2 regions of the Streptomyces sp. NPDC056734 genome follow, and region 2 is predicted to be linked to the other one. Evidence: riboswitches for the same ligand, from Rfam matches in the RefSeq annotation. Region 2 holds a riboswitch; the other holds the start of a gene.
What was found. A riboswitch is a leader RNA that binds a small molecule or an ion and turns the genes downstream of it on or off. The one in region 2 is predicted to bind S-adenosylmethionine.

Region 1: linked by a shared signal. The riboswitch ahead of ACFRFC_RS26315 (aminotransferase class V-fold PLP-dependent enzyme) and the one ahead of thrC (threonine synthase) in region 2 are both predicted to bind S-adenosylmethionine.

What each region holds. Positions count from the first base shown of each region.
Region 1 is NZ_JBHTZD010000018.1:12,333-20,166, reverse strand. Features, by position in the region: gene ACFRFC_RS26325 (SLC13 family permease) at 1-196, shown strand, start outside; gene ACFRFC_RS26320 (glycerate kinase) at 264-1,463, shown strand; gene ACFRFC_RS26315 (aminotransferase class V-fold PLP-dependent enzyme) at 1,894-3,267, opposite strand; SAM riboswitch class IV at 3,439-3,555, opposite strand; gene trpD (anthranilate phosphoribosyltransferase) at 3,644-4,708, opposite strand; gene ACFRFC_RS26305 (cytochrome bc complex cytochrome b subunit) at 4,880-6,514, opposite strand; gene ACFRFC_RS26300 (Rieske 2Fe-2S domain-containing protein) at 6,511-7,566, opposite strand; gene ACFRFC_RS26295 (c-type cytochrome) at 7,563-7,834, opposite strand, start outside.
Region 2 is NZ_JBHTZD010000005.1:410,863-418,696, reverse strand. Features, by position in the region: gene ACFRFC_RS10260 (ABC transporter substrate-binding protein) at 1-996, shown strand, start outside; gene ACFRFC_RS10255 (DUF3263 domain-containing protein) at 1,037-1,327, shown strand; gene otsB (trehalose-phosphatase) at 1,367-2,224, shown strand; gene ACFRFC_RS10245 (trehalose-6-phosphate synthase) at 2,570-3,964, opposite strand; gene ACFRFC_RS10240 (glucosyl-3-phosphoglycerate synthase) at 4,047-4,991, opposite strand; SAM riboswitch class I at 5,201-5,359, shown strand; gene thrC (threonine synthase) at 5,378-6,661, shown strand; gene ACFRFC_RS10230 (MoaD/ThiS family protein) at 6,782-7,060, shown strand; gene ACFRFC_RS10225 (cold-shock protein) at 7,448-7,651, shown strand.

The sequences.
Region 1 (7,834 bases), on a different contig from region 2:
GGCGGCGGCGGGGTTCTGCCACACGCTCCCGGCGTCCGCGAAGCCGGTCGCGCTGTTCGCGGACGTGCCGGGTGTGGCGACCTACGCGCCCCGCGATCTCCTGCGGCTCTCGGCGTTCCTGGCGCCCCTGACGGCGCTGCTGGTGTTCGGGTTCGCGCTGGTGGTGTGGCCGGTGATGGGGGTGCCCCTGCGGTAGCGCAGTTCGTCGCGCCCCTGAAGGAAGACGGGCGTTCCCCTTCCGACCGTTTCGAAGGAGCTGTTCGATGCTCGCGCTCTCCCGTATCGCCATCGCCCCCAGCGGGTTCAAGGAGTCACTGTCCGCCCAGGCCGCCGCCGAGGCCATCGCGGCCGGGGTGCGGCGGGTGCTGCCCGACGCCGAGGTCGATCTCATCCCGCTCGTGGACGGGGGCGAGGGCACCGCCCGTGCCCTCGCCACCGCCGGGGGCGGGCGGCTGGTGGCACTGTCGGCCACCGGGCCGCTCGGCGAGGTCATCGGCACGCACTTCGCGCTGCTGGACTCCGGGCGCACCGCCGTGGTGGAGATGGCGGCCGTCGCCGGGCTGTCCCTCGTCCCGGCCAGCCTGCGCGATCCCGGGGCCACCACCACCTACGGCGTGGGTGAGCTGATCCGGGCCGCGCTCGACACGGGCGTACGGCGGATCGTCGTCGGCTGCGGGGACTCCGGGACGTCCGACGGGGGCGCGGGGGCGCTCCAGGCGCTGGGGGCACGGCTGCTGGACCCGGACGGCTTCGAACTCCCGCACGGCGGCGGGGAGTTGGTACGCCTCGACCGTATCGACCCGGCCGGGCTCGACCCCCGGCTCGCCGGGACGGAGATCCTCGTCGCCTGCAACCCGTACAACGTCCTCTGCGGCGAGCGGGGCGTGGCCCGGGTGTTCGGGCCGCAGAAGGGGGCCACCCCGGCGCAGGTGGAGCGGCTGTCGGAGGGGCTGGAGCGGTGGGCGTACGTCCTGACGCGGGACCTGCGGGTGCGGGGCACCGATCTGCGCTCCGCGTCCGGGACCGGCGCCTCGGGCGGGCTCGGTGCCGGGCTCGCGGCGCTGGGCGCCCGGCTGAGGCCGCGCTTCGAGGTGCTCCTGGACCATCTCGACCTGGACGCCCGGCTGGCCCGCGCCGATCTGGTGCTGACGGCCGAGGGCGCGCTCGACGAACAGACCCAGCGCGGCAAGGTACCCGGCGAGGTAGCCCGCCGCGCCAAGCTCTACGACCGTCCCGTACTCGCCCTGGCCGGAACCCTCGGCAAGGGCGCCCACGACGTACCCGGAGTGGACGCCTGCCACGGCATCCTGCCCGCCCCGATGGCCCTGGCAGAGGCCCTGCTCCGAGCAGCGGAACTCCTCACCGACGCCACGGAACGCGCCCTGCGCATGATCGTCCTGGGCGCCCGCCTGCCGGCTCAGGGGGAGCTACGGGGGGCACACCGGCCGTCGAGGGTGCGGTAGCTCCGGCGGGGGGGGTAGCGGGCGGTCGGGTGGCTGGTCGGGCGGGGTGCCCGGGGGCGCAGGGACCTCCGGCCGTACGGGTAGCTCCTGCGGGCGATGCCAGGCGCGCGACCGCCCGCTCACGCCGAGATGCCCGGGGCGCACCGGCCATTCACCGTACGAGTAGCTCCAGCGAGCCATACCGAGTACCCAACTCCCTGCCCACGCCGAGGTGCCCGGGGGCACACCGGCCGTCGACCCTACGGGTGGCTCCACCGGGCGGCACCCGGCGCCCGACCGCCCGCTCAGACCGAGGCGTCCGGGAGCGCACCGGCCGTCGACCGTACGGGTAGCTCCGGCCGGCGGGTAGCGGGCGCCCGGGTGGCTGCTCGGGCGGAGGTGTCCGGGGTGCACCGCCCATCGACCGTAATGCCCGGCGCCGCCCGCCCCCTCACGCCGACGTGTCGGGGACGCAGCGGCCGTCGACCGTGCGGTAGCTCCAGCGGGCGCCGCCGGACACCAGTTCGCGTACGGCCCGGACGAAGCGGGCCACGTGTTCGTCGGGGGTGCCCGCGCCGAAGCTGACGCGGATGGCGTTGAGGGACTTCTCACCCGGTGCCGCCTCCGGGGCCCCGCACTCGCCCTGGGTCTCGGGGTCGGTGCCGAGCAGGGTGCGGACCAGCGGGTGGGCGCAGAACAGGCCGTCGCGGACGCCGATGCCGTACTCGGCGGAGAGCGCGGCGGCGAAGTGGGAGCTGTTCCAGCCGTCGACCACGAAGGAGATCACGCCGACGCGGGGGGCGTCGTCGCCGAAGAGGGACAGGATCCGCACCTCGGGGACGTCGGCGAGCCCGGCCCGCACGGCGCTGATCAGCTGCCGCTCGCGGGCCACCAGGGTGTTGAAACCGGCGTCGGTGAGGGCCTTGCAGGCGGAGGCGATGGAGTAGGCGCCGATGACGTTGGGCGAGCCGGCCTCGTGGCGGGCGGCGCTGTCGTGCCACTCGACGTCCACGCCGCCGTCCTCACGCCGGGTGACCTTGCGGCTGGCGCCGCCGCCCGCGAGGTAGGGCTCGGCGGCCCGCAGCCAGTCGGCGCGGCCGGCCAGCACGCCGGAGCCGAAGGGGGCGTACAGCTTGTGCCCGGAGAAGGCGACCCAGTCCACGTCGAGATCGGTGACGGAGACGGGATGGTGGGGGGCGAGCTGGGCGGCGTCCAGGACGATCCGGGCGCCGTGCGCGTGGGCGGCGGCGGCCAGTTCCCCGACCGGCCACAGCTCGCCGGTGACGTTGGAGGCGCCGGTGACACAGACCAGGGCGGGGCCGTGCGGGTCGCGGGCGGCGAGGGCGCGCTCCAGGGTCTCGACGGCCTGGCGCGGGGTGCGCGGGGCGTCGAGGTAGCTGACCTTCGCGTCCTTCCAGGGCAGCAGCGAGGCGTGGTGCTCGGTCTCGAAGACGAAGACCTGGCAGCCGGCGGGCAGCGCGGCGGCGAGCAGGTTGAGGGAGTCGGTGGTGGACCGGGTGAACACCACCTGGTCGTCCTCGCGGCAGCCGAGGAACTCGGCGACCGTCCTGCGGGCGTTCTCGAACAGGTCGGTGGACAACTGAGAGAGGTATCCGGCGCCCCGGTGCACGCTGCCGTAGTAGGGCGCGTAGGCGGCCACGTCGTCCCAGACCCGCTGGAGGGCGGGCGCGCTGGCGGCGTAGTCGAGCGCGGCGTAACCGACCTCGCCGCCGGTGACGAGCGGCACGGTGACGTCCCGGCCGAGGACGGGCAGCGGCTCACCGAGGGTGGGGGCGGCAGCGGTGATGGCGGTGGAGACGGACATGGGTCAACTCCCGTACAGGCAGGCGGAATTCCCCACGCGAGCGAACAACGAACACGCTCAAGCGCGGCGATGAAGACAGAAAGGGATCGCGGAGGCGGGGCTCTGCGGCCCTATCGCATTCGCTTGCTCACGGAAGGCTCCTCGACGACCAGGACCCCTGGTGACACGAGGGGTCCGCGCTTGCCGCAGACCTCGCTGCCTACGGCCTGGTCTTCACCCGGGGCACCCCGCCACGGACGGAGGGTTGCCGGACAGCCGGCCGGGGCCTGATGGCTGTCGCTCATGACCTGGTCCAACATCCTGCCATACGATCATGTGCACGCAAGGGCGCAGTCCGTCATCTGGACTGCGCCCTGCGTCACACCGTGCCGGCCCCTCAGGCGTTGCTCGCCGCCACCCACCGCTCCAGCGTCCGCTTCGCCGCCCCCGAGTCGATGGACCGCTCGGCCCGCGCCATCCCGGCCCGCAGTTGCTCGGTGAGCGGCTCCCCGGTGGGGTCCAGGGCGGCCAGCGCGGCGGCGGCGTTGAGCACCACGGCGTCGCGGACCGGACCGCGTTCGCCGTCCAGCAGCCGGCGGGCGACCTCCGCGTTGAAGGACGGGTCGCCGCCGCGCAGGGCGTCGACCGGGACCAGGTCGAGGCCGACGTCCCGGGGGTCGAAGGTCTCCTCGGTGACCTTGCCGTCGCGCACCACCCAGACCCGGGAGGTGGCGGTGACGGTCAGCTCGTCGAGGCCGTCGTCGCCCCGGAAGACCAGCGAGGAGTTGCCGCGCTCGGCGAAGACGCCCGCGACGACCGGCGCCATCCGGGGGTCGGCGACCCCGACGGCCTGGGCGCGCACCCGGGCCGGGTTGGTCAGCGGACCGAGGATGTTGAACACCGTACGGATGCCGAGCTGGCCGCGGGCCGCGCCCGCGTGCCGCAGCGCCGGGTGGAACCTGACCGCGAAGCAGAAGGTGATCCCGGCCTCCTGGGCCACCTCGGCCACCCGGGACGGGGTCAGCTCCAGATTGACGCCGAGCTTCTCCAGCACGTCGGAGGCGCCGGACGCGGAGGACGCGGCCCGGTTGCCGTGCTTGACGACGGTGGCGCCCGCGCCGGCCACCACGATTGAGGCCATGGTGGAGATGTTCACCGTCTTGGCGCCGTCGCCGCCGGTGCCGACGATGTCGACCGTGCGGCCGGGCACCTCGATCACCTTGGCGTGCTCATACATGGTCCGTACCAGACCGTTGATCTCCTCGACGGTCTCGCCCTTGGCCCGCAGTGCCACCACGAAGGCGGCGATCTGGGCGTCGGTGGCCTCGCCGCGCATGATCCGGTCCATCGCCCAGGCGGTGGCCTCGGCGCTCTGGTCACGGCCGTACAGCAGCGAATTCAGTACGTCGGGCCAGGAACGGCCCGCCGCGGTGTCGCCTCCAGCGGGGGTCACAGCGCTCATCAGCCGCTCCTGGGTGAGGTCCCGCACGCGTCGGGACGGGTCGTGTCGATGCGGGTCCACCCTATCCAGCCGAGGCTCTCGCGAGGTCGCCCGTCCACGCAACGGACGAGGCCCCGCTCCGGCGTGCGGAACGGGGCCTCGGTGCGTGGCGAACGCGGTGATATCAGGTGATCAGTGGTGGCCGTGGCCGCTCGTGATCTCCTTGTACTCCTCGACGGTCGGCTTCGGGATCTGGGAGCCCTCGCCGTAGTACGCCTTGCTGAGCTTGGCGCGGAGCTTGTCGGGCGCCTTCACCTTGCGGGCGACCCCGTTCTCGTCGGTCGCCGGGCCGACCTCGGCCGGCTCGTACTGGTCGTGCGCGGTGAGGGTGTGCAGCTGCTCCTGGCTGAGCGGCTGGTGGACCTCGATGAACTCACCGTGCGGCAGCCGCTTGATGGTGCCGGTCTCCCGCCCGTGCAGCACCTTCTCGCGGTCCCGGCGCTGAAGGCCCAGGCAGATCCGCTTGGTGATGATGAACGCGAAGATCGGTCCGGCGAAGAAGCCGATCCGGACGAACCAGGTGACCGCGTTGATCGACAGCTGGAAGTGGGTGGCCCACAGGTCGTTACCACCACCGACCAGCGTGATCATGTACATCGTGATCCAGGCGACGCCGAACGCGGTGCGCGTCGGGGCGTTGCGCGGCCGGTCCAGGATGTGGTGCTCGCGCTTGTCCCCGGTGATCCAGGACTCGATGAACGGATAGAACGCGAGGGCCATCAGGACCGCGCCGAACAGCACCAGGGGGATGAACACGCCCAGGACCAGGGTGTGGCCCCAGAAGTTCACTTCCCAGCCGGGGAAGAACCGGATCAGACCTTCGGCGAAGCCCATGTACCAGTCCGGTTGGGCGCCCGTGGAGACCATGTCGGTCCGGTAGGGGCCGATCGCCCAGATCGGATTGATCTGCGCGACCGCCGCGACGACCGCGATCACACCGAAGACGAGGAAGAAGAAGCCGCCGGCCTTGGCCATGTAGACCGGCATCAGGGGCATGCCCACGACGTTCTTGTTGGTCTTGCCGGGGCCCGCGTACTGCGTGTGCTTGTGGTAGACGACCAGGATCAGATGGGCGACCACCAGCCCGAGCATGATGCCCGGCAGCAGCAGGATGTGGATCGAGTAGAAGCGGGCCACGAAGTCGGTGCCCGGGAACTCCCCGCCGAACAGGAAGAACGAGATGTACGTGCCGACGATCGGCGTCGCGAGGATCGCGCCCTGGGTGAAGCGGACACCGGTGCCGGAGAGCAGGTCGTCCGGGAGGGAGTAGCCGGTGAAACCGGTGAACATGCCCAGCACGAACAGCAGGAACCCGAACAGCCAGTTGATCTCACGCGGCTTGCGGAACGCGCCCGTGAAGAACACGCGCATCATGTGCACGAACATGCCGGCGAGGAAGATCAGCGCCGCCCAGTGGTGGATCTGCCGGATGAGCAGACCACCGCGCACATCGAAGGAGATGTGCATGGTCGAGTTGAACGCCTCGGACATCAGCTGTCCCTGGAGCGGGACATAGGAGCCGTGGTACTCCACCTCGGTCATCGACGGGTGGAAGAACAGCGTGAGATAGACACCCGTCAGGATGATGATGATGAAGCTGTAGAGGCAGATCTCGCCCAGCATGAAGGACCAGTGGTCCGGGAAGATCTTGCGCATGTTGGCCTTGGCCAGGGAGTAGATCCCCAGCCGGCCGTCCGCCCAGTCGGCGACCCGCTCGCCAGCGGGCGCCTTCCCGCGCCTGGTCTCGTTGGTGGTCGTAGTGCTCATCCGCGCTCCCAGAAAGCAGGACCGACGGGCTCTTCGAAGTCGCCGAGCGCTTCGAGATAGCCCTCGTCGTTCACACCGATCCGCAGCTGCGGCAAGGGGTGACCGGCGGGGCCGAAGATCACCCGGGCGCCGTCGGAGAGGTCGAAGGTGGACTGGTGGCAGGGGCACAGCACGTGGTGCGTCTGCTGCTCGTACAGCGAGATCGGGCAGCCGACATGGGTGCAGATCTTGGAGTACGCCACGATGCCTTCGTGCGACCACTCCAGCTCGCGGGCGTCCTTGATGTCCTCCGGCTGGAGCCGGACGATCATCAGGGCGGCCTTGGCGATCTGGGTCTGGAAGTCGTGGTCGTGCTCGTCCAGGCCCTCGGGCATGGCGAAGGTGAGCGAGCCGACGGCCACGTCCGAGGGGCGCAGCGGCTCGTTCGTGTTCATGTTGACCAGGAGCTTGCCGGCCTTCCACAGGGTGTGGCGCAGCGAGGTCCCGGGCAGCGGACCGAGGTCACGCAGCAGGATGACACCGGAGAGCGGGAAGAGGGCCAGCGCGCCGAACATGGTGTTGCGGATCAGCTTGCGGCGGCCGAGCGCGGACTCCTTGGCACCCTGCCGGAAGTCCTCCATGACCTTCGCCTTGACCTCCGGGGCGGCGGCGATGGGGTGCCGCTCGTCGGCGATCTCGTGGTCCGACATCAGGGTGCGGGCCCAGTGGACCGCGCCCGCGCCGATCAGGAACAGGGCGGCGCCCAGGGTCAGGCCCAGCGCGAAGTTCAGCGCGTTGATGTGCCCGATCGGGAAGACGAAGATCGACTTGTCGTGCGGGATCGCCACGTACGACGCGATGAAACCGGCGGTGGCCAGCATCGACAGCGTGAACATGAAGGCGACCGCGCGCTCGGACCGCTTGGCGGCCTGCTCGTCGATGTCCTGGATGCGGGGCTCGTGGGGCGGCAGCCCGGGGTCGGCGAACGGGTCCTTCTCGTCCGCGACGGAGACCGCGCCGTGCGCGACCTGCTCAGCCGGCAGGTTCTCTTCTGGAATGTCTTGGCTACTCATGACTTCTTGGCCTTTGCGGTCCGAGCGGCGACCCAGACGGCGACCGCGATCAGCGCGCCGAGGCCGAAGATCCACGCGAAGAGGCCCTCGGCGACCGGTCCGATCCCGCCCAGCGACATGCCGCCCGGGTTGTCGGTGTCGGAGCTGTTGACCGCGTCGAGGTAGGCGATGATGTCCTTCTTGTTCTGCTCCGTCAGCGTGGTGTCGGGGAACGACGGCATGTTCTGCGGGCCGGTCTGCATGGCCTCGTAGATGTGCTTCGGGTCGA
Region 2 (7,834 bases):
CCCGACCTGGCCCAGATCGGCGCCTACGCCGACTACGCCGACCAGGATCTGCTCTACCGGGCCGGGGATCTGCTCTCCATACCCGTCCAGGCGGACTTCGCCGACCAGTTGGCCCTCGCCGGGCAGGTGCACGGCGTGCAGTACGGCATGCCGTTCGCGGCGTCCACGCGGCTGCTCTTCTACAACAAGACCCTCTTCGAGCAGGCCGGCATCACCGCGCCCACCACCTGGGAGGAACTCGCCGAGAACGCCCGGCAGCTGAAGGACGAGGGCGTCACCACCCCGTACGCGCTGCCGCTCGGCGCGGAGGAGGCCCAGGCCGAGACCCTCCAGTGGCTGCTCAGCGGGGGCGGCGGCTATGTCGACACCAACGGCTCCTACGCCATCGACTCCACCGAGAACGTCGAGACGTTCACCTGGCTGCGGGACGAACTCGTCGGCGAGGGCCTGACCGGGCCGGTCGCGCCCGGCGAACTCAACCGCGCGGACGCCTTCGAGGCGTTCGCCGCCGGCGAGGTCGGGATGCTCAACGGGCACCCCTCCCTGATGAAGATGGCCACCGACCAGGGCGTCGAGTTCGGCATGGTGCCGATGCCCGGCGCCGACGGCGAGAGCGAGGCCATCATGGGCGTCGCCGACTGGATGATGGCCTTCAAGGAGAACGGCCACCAGGACCAGATCGGCGAGTTCCTCAACTTCGTGTACAGCGAGCGCAACGTCCTCGACTTCTCCCGCCGGTACGACCTGCTGCCGGTGACCGACTCCGCCTCCGAGGTCATGACCGCGGCCGAGGAGGACGCCGACCTCAAGCCCTTCCTCGACGAACTGCCCCTGTCCGAGCTGTACCCGGTCAGCCGCACGTCCTGGGCGACGGTCAGCGCCGAGGTCAAGAAGAGCATCGGCACCACGGCGAACCCGGACGGCAGCCCGTCGGTGGTCCTCGGCGAATTGCAGGCGACGGCGATGCGGGCGGAGAGCGGGACGGCGGCCGGGTAGGCGGGGGTGTCTGTCAGTGGGGGCGGCTACGGTTCTCGACATGGAACGGGAACGGGAACGGGACGCGCAGGCCCCCAGGGATGCTCCTGACCCTCCTGACCCTCCTGACTCTCTGGGCAGCCGGGAGCGGGGCATCCTCGCGCTGGAGCGCCGGGGCTTTGCGGGGCCGGGTGCGAAGGAGCGGGCGATCCGCGAGGAGCTGGGCCTGGCCCCGGTCCGCTACTACCAGCTCCTCAACGCCCTCCTGGACGATGCCAGAGCCCTGGAGCACGACGCGGTGACGGTCAACCGGCTCCGACGGGTGCGCCAGGCGCGGCGCGGCGAGCGGTGAGGTGTGGGCGGGGGCCGGGGGCGTGGATAGGGTCGGGGCATGGGCAGCCACGAGAGTGACGCGAACCATCTTCCGACGCCGGTGACCGAGGCCGGGCGGCTCGGTCTCGACACGCTGCTGGCCAAGCCACGATCCGCGGTGATCGCCCTCGACTTCGACGGCACGCTGGCGCCGATCGTCCCCGACCCGGAGCGGGCCCGCGCCCACCCGGACGCGGTCCGCGCGCTCACGGCCCTCGCGCCGAAGGTCGCCTCCATCGCCGTGATCACCGGGCGCCCGGCGGAGGTGGCGGTGCGGTACGGGGGTTTCGGCGGGGTCGCGGGGCTGGAGCACCTCGTCGTGCTCGGGCAGTACGGGGCGGAGCGGTGGGACGCGGCGAGCGGGGAACTGACGGCGCCGGAGCCGCCGGCGGGCATCGCGGCGGTGCGGGCGGAGCTGCCGGGGGTGCTGGCGGCGGCGGGCTCGTCGGCCGGGGGCGCGTGGATCGAGGACAAGGGCCGTGCCGTGGCGGTCCACACCCGGCGTGCGGTGGACCCCCAGTCGGCCTTCGAGGCCCTGCGCGCCCCCCTGACCGACCTCGCCACCCGCCACGCCCTGATCGTCGAGCCCGGCCGCTACGTCCTCGAACTGCGTCCGCCGGGCGTGGACAAGGGCGTGGCCCTGCGCGAGTACGTCCGTGAGGTGGGCGCCGAGTGCGTGCTCTACGCCGGCGACGACCTGGGCGACCTCCCGGCGTACGCCGCGGTGGAGTCCCTCCGCGCGTCGGGCACCCCGGGCCTGCTGGTGTGCAGCGCCAGCGACGAGGTCCCCGAGCTGCGGGAACGGGCGGATGTGGTGGTGGAGGGTCCGGCGGGGGTGGTGCGGTTGCTGTGGGGGGTGGCGGGGGTGATTCGCTGAGCGCGGCTGGGGGGCGGCTGTTGTGGGGGGTGGCGGAGGTGTTTGGCCGGGTGCGGGTGGTGGGTGGCTGGTCGCGCAGTTCCCCGCGCCCCTAGGGGGTTGGGGTGGAGCGCGTTCACCAGGACCGTCGGTGAGGTCCTCGCCAGACAAGCCAGCCTCGGCCGCAACGCCCCAGGGGCGCGGGGAACTGCGCGCTCAACCCCCACGCACCCGCACCCGACTACGTATCCTCCGCCCCCTCAGGGGCGCGGGGAACTGCGCGACCAGCCCCCACGCACCCGCACCTGGCCGCGCACCGTCAGACCCCTCCCCGCCCGGAGGGCACCCGCACCCCGCCGCCCACCCTCAGGCCCCCGCCCGGAGCGCCTCCAGCTGGTCCAGGAACCAGCGGGCCGGAGGCAGGGCCGTACCGGCGGCAGCCAGCCGCTTCGTGCGCTCGGCCCGCTCACCCGCGCTCATCACCAGCGCCGCATGCAACGCGGCAGCGGTCCCGCACACGTCGTACGGGTTCACCCCCACCGCGTCCTCCCCCAGTTCCTCCCACGCCCCCGCCTCCCGCGACAGCACCAGCACGCACCCCTCGTCGGAGACGACCGGCACCTCCTTGGCGACCAGGTTCATGCCGTCGCGGATGGGGTTGACCAGGGCCACATCGGCGAGCCGGTACGCCGCGAGGGAGCGCGCGAAGTCGTCCTCCAGGTGGAGCACGACCGGCGTCCACCCCGTCGTGCCGTACCCCGCGTTGATCTCCCCGGCCACCCGCCGCACCTCGGCCATGTAGTCCCGGTACACCGCGAGATCCTGCCGGGACGGGTACGCGAACGCCACGTGGACGACGCGCTCACGCCACTCCGGGTGGTCGTCCAGGAGCTGCCGGTACGCCAGCAGCCCCCGCACGATGTTCTTGGACAGCTCGGTCCGGTCCACCCGGACGATCGCCCGGCGCCCCGCGCCGATCTCCTCCCGCAGCACCCCCATCCGCCGCTCCACGTCGTCCTCGTGCGAGCGCCGCCGCAGGAAGTCCCCGTCGGCGCCCAGGCCGTGCACCCCCACCTCGGTGTCCCCGAGCCCGCCCGTGAACGCCTCGCAGCACGCCGTGAAGGCGTCCGCCCAGCGCCGGGTGAGAAAGCCCAGCCGGTCCGCGCCCAGCATCCCGCGCAGCACCTGCCCGGCGATGTCGTCCGGCAGCATCCGGAAGTACTCCGGCGGCGCCCAGGGGGTGTGGGAGAAGTGGCTGATGCGGAGGTCGGGGCGGAGGTCGCGGAGCAGCCCGGGGACCAGCGTCAGGTGGTAGTCCTGGACCAGGACCGCCGCCCCCTGCGCCGCCTCCGCCGCCAGCGCCTCGGCGAAGGCACGGTTGTAACTCTCGTACGACGTCCACTGGCGCCGGAACTCCGCGTCGAAGACCGGCTCCAGCGGGGTCTGGTACAGCATGTGATGGACGAACCACAGGACCGAGTTGGCGATGCCGTTGTACGCGTCGGCGTGCACGTCCGCCGGGATGTCCAGCATCCGTACGCCCGGCTCGCCGACCCCGCGCCGCACGGCCTCGCGGTCGCCGTCGCCGAGCACCGAGCACACCCACAGGGCGTCCGCCTCGGGGCCGATCGCCGACAGCCCGGAGACCAGCCCGCCGCCCCCGCGTTTCGCGTGCAGCGTGCCGTCGTCGCGTTGCTCGTAGGAGACGGGCCCGCGGTTGGAGGCGACCAGGACCCGAGCAGCGCCGAAGGTTGCAGCCATACGCCTCAACCTAGCCCGAGCCGTAAACGCTCAAACGTACGGTTCTGCCACCCGCCCGCCGTATACGGCGTCACCCGTGGCCTCACGCGACCTTGCGGGACGCGTACTCGGAGATCTCCGCCATCGGCGGCCGCTCCTCGGTGTCCACGGAGTACGTCCGCGGCTCGAAGCCCTCCTCACCGCGCTCGAACTGGGTGATCGAGGGCCGGACCAGCTGCCCGCGGGCCAGCCGCAGCTGCGCGGTGCGGTAGATCGCGGCGGCCATCCGGCCGAGCGCCTGTCCGTCCTGGTGCCGGTGCTTGCGCACCCCGACATCGACCTGGGCGAGCGCGTCGAGGCCCACGAGATGCAGGGAGTCCACCAGCATGCCCAGCTCGACGCCGTACCCGACGGGGAAGGGCAGCTGTTCCAGCAGGGAGCGGCGGGCCGCGTACTCGCCGCCGAGCGGCTGCACGAAACCGGCCAGCTGGGGCCAGTGCAGATTCAGCAGCGGGCGGGCCATCAGCTCGGTGACCCGGCCGCCCTGTCCGGCCGCGCCCGCCAGCGGACGGTCGTACATGCCCTTGACGAGGTCGATCCCGGGCTCGGTGAGCAGCGGGCCGACGATGCCGGACACGAAGTCCGAGGAGAACTCCTTGAGGTCGGCGTCGATGAAGCAGACGATGTCACCGCTCGTGACCAGCAGCGAGCGCCACAGCACCTCGCCCTTGCCGGGGACGGCCGGCAGCCGCGGCAGGATCTCGTCGCGGTGCACCACCCGGGCGCCCGCGGCGGCGGCCACCTCGGCGGTGCGGTCGGTGGAGCCGGAGTCCACGACGACGATCTCGTCGACGAGCGGCACCTGGTCCATCAGGTCGTGGCGGATCACCGCGACGATGTCGCCGACGGTCTCCTCCTCGTTCAGCGCGGGCAGCACCACGCTGACCGACTGGCCGGTGCTGCGCTTGGCGGCCAGGATGCGGTGCAGCGGGCGGTCGGTCAGGGACCAGGTGTGGGTCCCGAGCCAGCGCTCGACTTCTTCCAGCACGGTCCGCGGCTCCTCACTGTTGGGCTCGCACGCGATGGAACCCCAGGTCACCGGCGCCTCACCGGCGGTGTGATCCATCTCGCGGTACGGACGACTATCTCAACTGTCCTGGCCTTCGGTTACAGTCTTGAACAACGCTGATGACCATCGCATGTCGGGGGTCCGCGGCGCACACAACCGAACATATAACCGCAAGAACAACCGCATATTGCTCATCCAGAGGGGCAGAGGGAAACGGCCCGATGAAGCCCCGGCAACCCTCCAGCCGGTCTCGTAACCGATCGCTGACGATCGTCACCGCGAGGCTCCCGGCTAGGGAAGGTGCCAAATCCGTCTCACGACGAAATGCGTCGTGGGGAAGATGAGGAGAAAGGGCCTCGCCTCACATGGCTGTGCAGACTGTCGCGAAGACCGGCAATTCCACCATCGATCTCGGACCCGCCGCCGCGCTCTCCTGCCGCGAATGCGGCCATCGCGTCCCGCTCGGCCCGCTCTTCGCCTGCGAGGAGTGTTTCGGCCCGCTGGAGATCGCCTACGACTTCTCGGCCTACGACACCGAGGAACTGCGGGGGCGGATCGCAGCGGGCCCCGCGAACATCTGGCGCTACGCGCCGCTGCTGCCCGTCCCCGCGGACGTGGCCGACAAGCCCAACCTGAACCCCGGCTGGACCAAGCTCGTCCAGGCCGACAACCTGGCCCGTGAGCTGGGCATCACCGGCGGCCTGTATGTCAAGGACGACTCCGGCAACCCCACCCACTCCTTCAAGGACCGGGTCGTCGCCCAGGCCCTGGAGGCCGCCCGTGCCTTCGGCTTCACCACCCTGTCCTGCTCCTCCACCGGCAACCTGGCCGGCGCGGTCGGCGCCGCAGCCGCCCGCGCGGGCCTGCGCTCCTGCGTCTTCATCCCGCACGACCTGGAGCAGGGCAAGGTCGTCATGGCCGCGGTCTACGGCGGCGAGCTGATCGGCATCGAGGGCAACTACGACGACGTGAACCGTTTCTGCTCCGAGCTGATCGGCGACCCGGCCGGCGAGGGCTGGGGCTTCGTCAACGTCAATCTGCGGCCGTACTACGCGGAGGGGTCCAAGACCCTGGCGTACGAGATCTGCGAGCAGCTCGGCTGGCGGCTGCCCGACCAGATCGTGGTGCCGATCGCCTCCGGCTCCCAGCTCACCAAGATCGACAAGGGGCTCCAGGAGCTGATCAAGCTCGGGCTGGTCGAGGACCGGCCCTACAAGATCTTCGGCGCCCAGGCCGAGGGCTGCTCGCCGGTCTCCGCCGCCTTCAAGGGCGGCCACGACGTGGTGCGCCCGCAGAAGCCGAACACCATCGCCAAGTCGCTGGCCATCGGCAACCCGGCGGACGGGCCGTACGTGCTCGATATCGCGCGGCGTACGGGCGGGGCGGTGGAGGATGTGAACGACGAGCAGGTCGTCGACGCGATTCGGTTGCTCGCGCGGACCGAGGGGATTTTCGCGGAGACCGCCGGGGGGGTGACCGTGGGGGTCACCAAGAAGCTGGTGGAGAGCGGGGTGCTCGATCCTTCGCTGACCACGGTGGTTCTTAATACCGGGGATGGGTTGAAGACGTTGGACGCGGTTGCGGACACCGGGTTGACGGCGACCATTCGGCCCAGTCTGGAGTCGTTCCGCGAGGCCGGGTTGGTCTAGGTCCAGTTCCATTGAATTTGTCTGCGGGCCGGTGGGGGCTGGTCGCGCCCGCGCGGCGGAAGCCGCATATCGATAGCGCCCCGCGCCCCTTAAAGGGCGTTAGCTGACCGGAGGTTCAAAGTGAGCGTTACCGTTCGTATCCCTACCATTCTGCGGACCTACACGGGTGGGCAGGCCGAGGTTGCCGCTGAAGGGGGGAATCTTGGTGAGGTCATCGCGGATCTGGAGACGAAGCATGCCGGGATCGCCGCCCGGGTGCTGGACGATCAGGGCAAGCTGCGGCGGTTCGTGAACGTGTACGTCAATGATGATGATGTGCGCTTCGAGCAGGGGCTGGAGACGGCCACGCCCGACGGGGCCGGGGTGTCGATCATCCCGGCCGTGGCCGGCGGCTGCTGAGTCACCCACCGTTCGTCGAATTGCCCTCTCCGTGAGAGAAACGGAGGGGGCAATTCTGCATGGTTAAGCAGGGTAGAGTTGGGGAACCGCTGCCGTTCGCGTTCCGAGGCAGCGATGAGAAGTAGCCAAAGTGTGAGCTTCCTTTGCGTCTTTCGTTCTCTTTGTCGGGCCCGACTTGCCCCGGAGTCTGAGGAATTCTCCAGAAATTCCCGACCGGTCCTGCCCGGATTTCTCGTCCGATTGACCTGTTGCAGACAGCAGTTGGGCAGATACATTCGGCCGCGGTCGACGCGTTCCGGCGCACGCCCCCACCGATCGGGGGGTGAGGTCTGACCCGGGTCCGCGAAGTGTGGATCTGTGCAAGGGCCAGTAATAGGGGAGTTAGGCATGGCTCAGGGCACCGTCAAGTGGTTCAACGCGGAGAAGGGGTACGGCTTCATCGCGGTCGACGGTGGTGCGGACGTCTTCGTCCACTACAGCGCGATTCAGATGGACGGATACCGCACCCTGGAAGAGGGCCAGCGGGTCGAGTTCGAGATCTCGCAGGGCCAGAAGGGCCCGCAGGCCGATATGGTTCGCGTCACCGCCTGAACATTTCTTGCTAGGGAAGGGCCCGCATCCACTGGGTGCGGGCCCTTCCGCGTGCCCCCTCGACGCCCCGTCGGGGCGCCTCCGCGCCCCTGGTGGATCACGGCGGGCGCTTGCACTCTCCAGGGGCGAGTGCTAATCATTGGCGTTAGCACTCTGAAGGTGAGAGTGACAACGAAGGACCGG